3 regions of the Pelotomaculum schinkii genome follow, and region 3 is predicted to be linked to each of the others. Evidence: riboswitches for the same ligand, from Rfam matches in the RefSeq annotation. Region 3 holds a riboswitch; each other region holds the start of a gene.

Region 1 (3,276 bases), on a different contig from region 3:
TTACTATTTTACTTAATCCTTGCCGGGTCCTTTGTAGCCAGCAGTTTGTCATGTGCAGTTAAGCGGGCATCGATTTTTTTTATGTCGCCCCAAATATAGCTCACTTCTTTTTTGATCTCGCCGACATCGTGTCTTAATTTACGCTGTCCCTGCTCTAATCGTATTTGGCTTTGTTCTACCCGGTCCAGGCGATCATGCAATGACTGCTGTCCTTCTGCTAATATCTTTTGTCCTTCCGCTAACGCTATTTGTCCATCTTCCAGCGACCTTTGTCCATCTTCCAGATATCTTTGTCTTTCTTCCAGCGACCTTTGCCTTTCTTCCAGTGACCTTTGTCCATTTTCCAGTGAGCTTTGTCTTTCTTCTAATGCTGTTTGTCGTTTTTCTAATGCCTTTTGTCCTTCTCCAACGGCTTGAACGCTTCCGGTAAGAGCCTGCAGTTGTTGTAAGACCAGTTCTTGAAATTTATCATTATCCACAAAATAGCCTCCTTTCGATACTTCAGATACTCTCCTGTGGTCGTGATACCCCTCATGTCAAATCTATAAATTTCGTTTACGGCAAAGGATTTTCCTGCAAATACCATAATATAAATTCAGTTTCCAGCTTATTCCTGAGAGTGCTTGTGCCGGCGCATGATCTGGCAGGGAACCAACTTATCAATTACTTATCAATTAATTAAGGTCTGTTTTAATCCAAATACTAAGACACCTGGCGGCTGCCAGGTGTCTTAGCCGACCTTACTGCATCACCATGCCGCCGTAAGGGAACTGGTTCTGGTAACCTGCGAACTGCTGGTGAGTCTGCTGCAACTTTTGCGGCTGCTCTATTTCAAGCGAGTACCAGCCCTTGCGAAACATAAGATTGTACATGTCTCTGGTATGGGCGTGGGTTTCAATAAGCATATTCACAACGTCCTGGTGCAGCGCATGGTGGCTGGCTTCCCGGCTGAAAACGTTGAAGTTGTCAGTCAGGTATTTTAAGCTTGACAGAGTATCGTTGAGCATGTCGCGGTCGTTCATTTGCGGCCCTTTAGGCTGGGCCATATTGGCCTGGGGATTTTGTATTTTATTTTGCTGGTTCATGGATTCACTTCACCCTTTCTTAGCGATTTGCCGTATTAGCCGGATTAACATGGTTCAAAAGCCTCAGATAGTGGTGCATATGGAGCTGCCCCACTCGATCTAAAGCAGCCTTGATTTCGGGGTCCACGGCCTCTCTGGAAAAATGGAAGCACTTCTTCATGGAGGTCAATTCCCAGGTCATGGCGTCCTGCAGGTACAGGCTGTCTTTGGTTGAGATGACTTTTGGGGGTTCCGGCATTACTTGCGCTTGCTGAAACTGGTTTTGCTGAAACTGACTTTGTTGAAACTGGTTGGATGGCTGATACATGTTCATCTGCACTCTTTCATCACTCCATTTCTACTTTTTAAGTATTGTTTACCGTGTTTGTAAATTTATTCAGCGCAGGAAGACCATGAGTTGGTTATATAAAATAAAAAATAACCACTAACTTAAATAAATTTATTGAATCTTGCAGGAATTCTAATATTAACTGTAGAAAATTTGCATAGTTAATCTCCGAGTCTGTAAGCCTTAGCCGCAGGTATGGTTGTCAGGCCGTTAGGGTGCATTGGGAAACTGATGCGCCTCCCATTGTGGAAAGGAGAAAATGGCTTTATTTGCCGTAAAGCTTTGTCCTTTTTACAAATGGGACAGGGCTTTTTTCTTGTTTATAGCGGCCGCACATTGCCGCGCATGACTGCTTCTTTTAAAATTGCTCTCCTAGCCACCTAACCTACAGCTGTAAAGCCATGGTTATTGGCCGTTAGGGCGCTCTGAGAAATTGGCGCGCCTTCCGTTGCGAAAAGGAGAACATAGCTTTATTTTCACTCTAAAGCTTTGCCCTTTTCAGATGGGGACAAAGCTTTTTATTATGTTGGGGAGAGGGTGGTGCTATAATTTAATGCTAAATTTTAACTGATGTTCAGCGAAAACAACACGGTCGCCTGGTTGTAAGTGGTGCAGATATGTAGATGTTGCAATTGTAATTGTGCAGGTTGGAATCTGAGAGGAGGGGTAATATTGGAGCTTGTCAAGCTAAGTATCAATGGAAATGAAGTTGAAGTTCCGGCAGGTACCACGATCCTCAAAGCCGCCCAACAAATGGGGATAGACATCCCGCATCTTTGTTTTGAGGATGGCTTGAGTTCGGTTGGGGCGTGCCGGTTGTGTGTCGTGGAAGTGAAAGGAGCGCGCAGTCTGGTGGCCTCGTGTGCGGCAGCCGTGGCCCCTGGCATGGTGGTGGAAACGCATTCACCTGATGTGATGGAGGCAAGGCGGACCATCCTCGATTTGCTGATTGCCAACCACCCGCTGGATTGCCTTACCTGCGAAAAAGCCGGCGAATGCAAGCTGGCGGATTATTGCTATGAATATGGGGTCAAGGAAAGCACCTTCAAGGGAGAAAAGCACGCTTACCTGCTTGAAACGACCAATCCCTTTATCGTTCGTGATATGAACAAGTGTATTTTGTGCGGCAAGTGTGTCCGGGCCTGTGACGAGGTCACCGGTCAAAACACCCTGGATTTTGCCTACAGGGGCTTCAATGCCAAAACGACCACTGCTTTTGAAGATGAACTGGTGGAGTCGGACTGTGTTTTCTGCGGCCAGTGTGTTTCCGTCTGTCCGACCGGGGCGCTGACCGAAAAACAAATGCACGGCAAAGGCCGCCGCTGGGAGTTCCAAAGAGTCAAAACGACCTGTCCGTTCTGCGGCACCGGCTGTAACTTTGACCTTTGCGTAAAGGACGGTGAAGTGATAGGCGTAAGCTCCAACCCCAGCAGTGTGGTAAACGGCAAGGCTCTCTGCGTCAAGGGGAGGTTTGGCTGGGATTTCGTGAAAAACGAAAAGCGTCTCACCACGCCGCTGGTGAAAAAAGACGGCGAATTTGTCCCCGCCTCCTGGGATGAGGCGCTGGACCTGATTTCTACCCGCCTTGCCGGCATCAAAGAGAAATACGGTCCGGACTCTTTTGCGGCCTTAAGTTCCGCCAGGTGTACCAATGAGGAAAACTACCTGGTGCAAAAATTTACGAGGACGGTGATGGGCACAAACAACGTCGACCACTGTGCCCGTACCTGACACGCCCCCACCGTGGCCGGTTTGGCCACAACGTTTGGCAGTGGCGCCATGACCAATTCTATTCATGATATTACCAACCATGCCCAGTTATTGATGCTGATAGGGACCAATACTACCGAAGCGCACCCGATT
Region 2 (3,276 bases), on a different contig from region 3:
CCTGCAATTCATTCAATGCACACATCAAGGGCGACGGTCAATGACCTCACCCTTTGATGTTTACACCTGTAGATTAATAATGTTAACTTGTTGATTGGATGCTAATTGCTTAGAAAGGTATCGCTTGACTTAATTCTTCATCCGTAATGTCAAACACGGCGCCGCTTGACGGAAGAACTTCAGTCCTAATGAATTCAGGGACATCGACTTTGGGCACACCAGCTGCCTCATTGAATTTTTTCTCCAGCGCTATCGCTTCGACGCCCAGGCCCATCAATCTATCGACAGTCCATTCACCACCGAATTTGCCTGCGAACATATTAACTAGCGCCAGCAGGTACGGTTCTTCTGTGGTGCAGAAAGTATTAAACAGACACATACCCGTGCAATCATTCATGCAAAAAGCTACCTGCAGCATGGTTGATAATTCAACCTGGCCTGCCTTATCGTATGGATTAACTTGTTCAACGGTACCAAGCGAGTTGCCGCAGGTATGGTCGGCTCCCTGCTGAGCAGTGGCATAAGTGACTCCTGTTCCTTTTAAGCTCCTTGGATCATAGGCGGCAAAGCTTTGCCCTTTGGAAACCGGAATTCTCTTTACACCGAGGCGCTTACCAACAGCCAGCGCGCCGTTGCCGATGATATTGCCGAATTCTGTGCCGTCCGCTATTTCCTGGACCAGCTTAATTGCTGCTTCATCATCGCCCCAGGCGATTTTCCCAGACTCCATCGCAACAGCTATGGCTGCACCCGTATCCATGGTATCAATACCAATGTCGTCGCACATGCGGTCAATCTTGGCAACCGTGTCCAGGTTGGATATTAAACAGTTAGAACCAACCAGACCGATGGTCTCGTATTCCAGGCCTGAGGTAAGGTATTTGCCGTCCGGGCCGTGGTAAACATTGGAGCAATGGATGATGCAGCCGGGCTGGCAGGCGTGACCGGTCCGGCCGCCTCTTTCACTGCAGTTTTTAGCCAGGGTTTCGCCGCTGATGTTTTCTGCTTGATCCCATCTGCCGTCGCTGAAGTTTTTCGTCGGCAGGGCGCCCAGAGCGTTGACACCCATGACTCCGGCTGCTGTGCCCATGGCTGGATAACCGCCTCCGGAAATGGGATGTCCTTTAATACCTTCAACGAATTTCCGATTAGCTTCCATGAACTTTTCTTTGTCGGCATACTCGGCCTCAAGTTTAGCGCCTTCCGTATCCAAGACGATGGCCTTGATCCTCTTGGAACCCATGACCGCTCCGACACCACCCCGGCCGGCGGCGCGGGCGGTATGGCCGCTGGGATCGCTTACCTGGACTGAAGCCATTTTATAGCCTCTTTCGCCGGCTGGGCCTATGGCCATAACACTTACCTTGTTACCATAATCTTGCATTAACCTTTCAGCTGTGGCATAGGTGCCCAAACCCACATATTTATCGCCCGGCAGCAATACCGCGCCGTCTTTGTTCACTTTTAAAATATACCAGGCATCTCCAGCGGGTGCGTTTTCAATAATAATGCATTTAAGCGCCAATCTGGCAAAGGCCGCGCCTGCGGTGCCGCCGGCATTGGCTTCTTTAGCCCCTCCTGTCAGCGGACTTTTGCAGCCGACTGAGATCCTGCCACTGGCCGGGGCAGCCGTGCCGTTTAAAAGCCCTACGCATACTATAAGTTTGTTGCCGGTGCCCAATGCGTCACAGGTGGGGTCTACTTCGTCGGTTAGAATCTTATCAATAAGACCGCGGCCGCCATACAACTCCAGGTCTTTTCTTTCTTCATAAACGACTGTCTTTGAATCCATTTTTACTCTGATAAATTTATCAGCCATTGAAATCGCAGTACCTCCTTTTTAAAAATTCCATCTGAAATCATGTTTGATGAAATCAATATTTCCTTTCCAAGAAGGGAGGCACAAACGTTTCCATTTATACCTAGCGGTTAACAACCATGGCAATTGCTGTAGGCTGTTTAACTCGGAAATAATTGTTCACTTAAATATGCTTTTATGCAGATACTCCTTCTTTTGCGGGCACGGTCTTAATCCAGGGCGGCCCGAGGGAAACGACTTCTTTGCCATAAGCGGTATTGATTATGGTTGCAATGATAATCCAAATTAATGAAATAACGGCAATAATCTCAACCCAACCGGCTACTTTAGTTAAAACCGGCATGCCGAGAAGGTTGCCAAAGCCCATGAGTCCGAAGAAGATGACTGTAATGACAAAGAAAAGTCCGGGGACAAAGCCTGCTCTCATGGGAAGTCCAATTAGACCCAGCAAAATGATGCCCATGCTCAAAAACACCCAGCCGTCTACTAAGGAGGTATCCTGTGGTCCAACGTTTAAGAACTTAAACATAAAGGAGATGGCTCCATAGAACATAAAGGCGCTGAAGGCTAAAGTTATGTTGCCGTTGACGACATCACCGCGCTTGAGTTCAATGGCTCCGGCAATAAACTGCACGATACTGCCTACCAAACCCAGCGGCACAAGTATGATGAGGGCTGAAGCCGGAGCAATGCCAATTAGTACTGGTAGAAGGGCGCACAGGTAAAAAACCATTACGATTAAACCCGCCGGATTGGCAGTTGCATAATTATCAGACATCCAAATAACCTCCTAACTATTTTAAACATTAAGACAATTAGACAAATAACGTTCTCCTACACACCATACAAACCAGGGATGTACTGCCTCCAGGGTATACAGGGTGTATCATTTTTTAATTACCTGTACACTCAGGAAAAACCACAAAATTTTGTTATAGCTCTTTAGCGGCTTTTCTGCAAAGCATGAGATTTAGTTATTTAAATTTATGCTCATCATAATCGCCATATATGCACTGTAAGGATGTACGGTCAGCGGGTGGTACAGGGTTGCATATTGACGATGGTGGTTTTGCAAACCTGTGCCACCCCAATTAACCGCTAAAGACCAACTGCTTTTTACGGATAGAACTTTTATTTTTTGTAAATATTCTTTAAAATCCCAAGCGCTTCAGCAGCAGTAATCTTTCTGGGCTGGAAAAGCTGGAATATATCCGCTTCAATTACCTTTGCAGCTTCCTCGAACTTGCTTTCATCGTAAGGGAACTCAGTGGCAGGTTTTAACCCTAACGTGTTGTCTCTGAAATCAATGAAAGCGTCTCTTGCTTTCGCACCGATTTCTTTCGATGTTTCCTTACCTGTAAACCTTACTCCCAAACATTCAGCTACATACTTGATCTTTTCAGGCACTACTTCCGCATTATATTCCATTGTCCAAGGTTCTGCATATGCAACAGAGT
Region 3 (3,276 bases):
GGTTTCCCCAGAGGAAGACATGGGCATCATACCACCGCTGGTCAACGGTATTCGTTTCATGTCAATCACGTTCTTCAGCGGTGGTCAACCTTCTCCGCTGCGCGGCGGAGAAATCTCCAATGCCATCATTGAAATACTGGCCATAACCCGTTGGGAGTCACTGGACTTTTTAATTGTTGATATGCCTCCCGGCACCGGTGACCCAACCCTGGATGTAATCCGCCTGATGGAGAGGGTTGAGTTTCTCCTGGTCACAACACCGTCACGGGTAGCCCGGGAAGTAATGAAAAAGGAATTATCGGTATTGAGGGAACTCCGCATCCCGGTCATCGGAGTCCTGGAGAACATGAAAATAAAAAAGGATTCCCCCGCCGGAGAGGCTCTGGCCGGCTTAAAGGTCCCCTTTCTAGGTTCAATTGACTTTGATGAAGACCTTGAGGAAGCCCTGGGTGACACTGATAAACTGCTGCATACCAATTTTATCAAACAGTTGGGCCAAATACTGAGCAATTCGAAGATCATATAATAAATTGAAATCGCACCTGCATCGGCTGGTATTTTCATGATACGTGGCGCCGCCATAGCGGCCCCTATAAACGCACCTGCGAGGATCTGCTGAAAATGGATCAAGAGAACAGCAAAAAAGTATTTGTTATCGGCGTTGGCAACCTGCTTCTGGGTGATGAGGGCATTGGCATACATCTCATCCGGGAGATGAAAAAGGAGCTTTTGCCTCGTAATGTCGAACTGGTCGATGGTGGCACCGCCGGGATTGACCTGCTGTACTGGCTGGAAGAAGCAGATTACGCTATCATAGTTGATTGCGTTGAAGCCGGGGCAGTGCCAGGAGCTATTTTTCGTGTTCCCGGAGATGAGCTGCTTATTGAATCCACAGGCCAGCTCATCTCCCTGCACGATATTAATCTTAGCGAAGTATTATTATTAGCGACTAAAATGAATAAGCTTCCCCCTACGATAATTTTTGGTATCCAGCCTGAGGTTATCGGTTACCAAACCGAGCTGTCACCAACCCTTCAAAACACACTCCCCCGTTTGATGCAACTTATAAAAAAGGAAATATTAAAAATTTTTGCATAAAAAATATTTTGTATTATTGTAATTTAGAAGGAATTTTAGATATTTAGTGGAAAATTATCATTATATTTCTCCGAGCCGGGTTATAACCTAAGCAATTGGTATGGTTTACCGGCCGTTAGGGTGCACCGGGAAACTGTTGGGCCTCCCATTGTGGAAAGGAGATCTCCTAAGCAAAGGTAAAACTTTGTCCTTTTCACATTGGACAAAGTTTTTTTGCTTTTAGAGCTATTGATATAGCTTTGCAATAATTAATGTTTTTTGAAAAATATCATTATGTTTCTCCGAGCCAGTTACAACCTAAACAATTGGATGGTTTTCTGGCCGTTAGGGTTCACCGGGAAACTGTTGGGCCTCCCATTGTGGAAAGGAGATCTTTAAACAAAGGTAAAACTTTGTCCTTTTCACGTTGGATAAAGCTTTACCTTTATGTTTTTAGAGGTATTTATCCATTCTAAATCTTATAAATAGCGCTACTAGAGTCTTATCCGTAAGGGGTCCTCTTTAAAGAAATGGTTAGTTGGATTTTGGCAGCCTAAATGCGGCCAAATGTGAAGCATGGTTCATATACAACTGTTTAAAGGGGGTGCATATATAAACACATATAACTTGTTGAGTATTTTGTTAATTCATTCACAAGGAGGGTTCTGGAAAACTCATAGAAAGTGAGCGTTTAGAATGACAAACAATACGGTTCAGCAAATGCTTATTGATTTCAACAAGGAGTTTACAAAGATTGTTCTTCCGGATGATGCAGTTACGGTTGTTAGGCCGCAGGCTGGGTTATTAAAGTCGTTAAGGGAAAATGATGTGCCTATAATAAAGGTCTGCCCACCGCAGGCAAATGCGGATATGTTTTTTGATGTTTTAAAAGACGTTGCAGGCATCGTTGTAAAGCATAAACCGGACTTGGAGGGTGATATAAACAAAATTTTAAGCGCTTTACCGGCTGCCGCTGAGGCAAGAGAACTTTTTGTTATGCAGGCCTTCACACCTGGTACAAACCTGCTGGAATCTTTCAATGAGGAATTATCCCCTGAAAGCTTAGGCTTTATCTTAAACCATGTGGTCAAACCGTTTATGAAGCAGTACGCACGTAAGGTCTCTACTTTTTTTGCCCCTGAACAATGGCTAAAAGGCGCCTGCCCGGTTTGCGGCGGCAAACCCACCCTGGCACTGCTTGAAAAGGAAGAAGGGAAGAGATATCTGTACTGCGGTATGTGTGAGGCAAGATGGAGATTCCAGCGCCTGGGCTGCCCTTACTGCTCCAGTAATGAATCGCGGTTCTTCAGCGTGGAAGGAATGGAGCAATACCGCGTTTATTATTGCGACAACTGTCACGGCTATATAAAAACTCTCAATGAGGCCATGATGTTTGACAGCAGCAATTTGGATTTATTCTGGGAAGACATCAATACTGTCCACCTGGACCTATTGGCGTTGCAGGAAGGCTATGTTAATCAACCAGTTGAAATTACTGCAGCACAGCCAACGTCATAACACCCAGCGTCGGGGATCCCAAAATGATGATCCCGGAATAAAAAGCTTTCATCTGCAACGTGAAGAAGTCTAGAAATAACACCTTAAATCAAAGCAGAAACCGGAGGTGTAACGATGTCAAAGAGTGTCCTGGTGGATATTACCAGGTGTATCGGCTGCCGCAGCTGCATGGTTTCGTGCAAGTCATGGAACGACCTGCCGGCCGAGCCGAGCGAGTTCTCCAACAACTGGGACAGCCCGGGGAAATTAAGCGCCGATACCTGGACCAACGTAAGCTCCTATGTGCTCGAAGAAGGCGACCAGCTCAAGTGGCGCTTCGTTAAAAGACAATGCATGCACTGCAATGAGCCAGCCTGTGAGTCGGCGTGCTTTACCCACTCATTTGTCAAGACTAAAGAAGGGGCGGTTATTTACAAGCCTACCGAACTGAATGAGGACTACTGCGTCGGCTGCCGCTACTGCATGATCGCCTGCCCCTTTGACGTACCCGGCTTCCAGTGGGATAAGGCTCTTCCGTACGTGCAAAAGTGCCGTTTTTGTTACGACCGCACGAAGGAAGAAGGACTTGAGCCGGCATGTGTAACGGCATGCCTCACAGGCGCCTTAACCTACGGGGAAAGGGATGAAATGCTGGCACTGGCACAGGACAGGATGAGCAAAGACCCCAGGTACATTAAACAT

The links. Region 3 has a riboswitch for molybdenum cofactor ahead of Psch_RS11110 (formate dehydrogenase accessory protein FdhE). Riboswitches for the same ligand answer to the same signal wherever they lie in the genome.
Region 1: it holds a riboswitch for molybdenum cofactor, as region 3 does, so the genes downstream of both, fdhF (formate dehydrogenase subunit alpha) here and Psch_RS11110 (formate dehydrogenase accessory protein FdhE) in region 3, are expected to answer to the same signal.
Region 2: it holds a riboswitch for molybdenum cofactor, as region 3 does, so the genes downstream of both, Psch_RS10505 (aldehyde ferredoxin oxidoreductase C-terminal domain-containing protein) here and Psch_RS11110 (formate dehydrogenase accessory protein FdhE) in region 3, are expected to answer to the same signal.

The regions. Positions count from the first base shown of each region.
Region 1 covers NZ_QFGA01000001.1:1,780,381-1,783,656, reverse strand. The annotation lists gene Psch_RS08260 (hydrolase) at 9-479, opposite strand; gene Psch_RS08255 (spore coat protein) at 741-1,085, opposite strand; gene Psch_RS08250 (hypothetical protein) at 1,105-1,398, opposite strand; molybdenum cofactor riboswitch at 1,568-1,685, shown strand; molybdenum cofactor riboswitch at 1,771-1,890, shown strand; gene fdhF (formate dehydrogenase subunit alpha) at 2,086-3,276, shown strand, end outside.
Region 2 covers NZ_QFGA01000001.1:2,261,173-2,264,448, forward strand. The annotation lists gene Psch_RS10505 (aldehyde ferredoxin oxidoreductase C-terminal domain-containing protein) at 110-1,819, opposite strand; molybdenum cofactor riboswitch at 1,866-1,982, opposite strand; gene Psch_RS10510 (acetate uptake transporter family protein) at 1,995-2,597, opposite strand; gene Psch_RS10515 (iron-containing alcohol dehydrogenase) at 2,951-3,276, opposite strand, start outside.
Region 3 covers NZ_QFGA01000002.1:22,057-25,332, forward strand. The annotation lists gene Psch_RS11100 (P-loop NTPase) at 1-526, shown strand, start outside; gene Psch_RS11105 (HyaD/HybD family hydrogenase maturation endopeptidase) at 622-1,098, shown strand; molybdenum cofactor riboswitch at 1,155-1,275, shown strand; molybdenum cofactor riboswitch at 1,366-1,484, shown strand; gene Psch_RS11110 (formate dehydrogenase accessory protein FdhE) at 1,774-2,595, shown strand; gene Psch_RS11115 (4Fe-4S dicluster domain-containing protein) at 2,710-3,276, shown strand, end outside.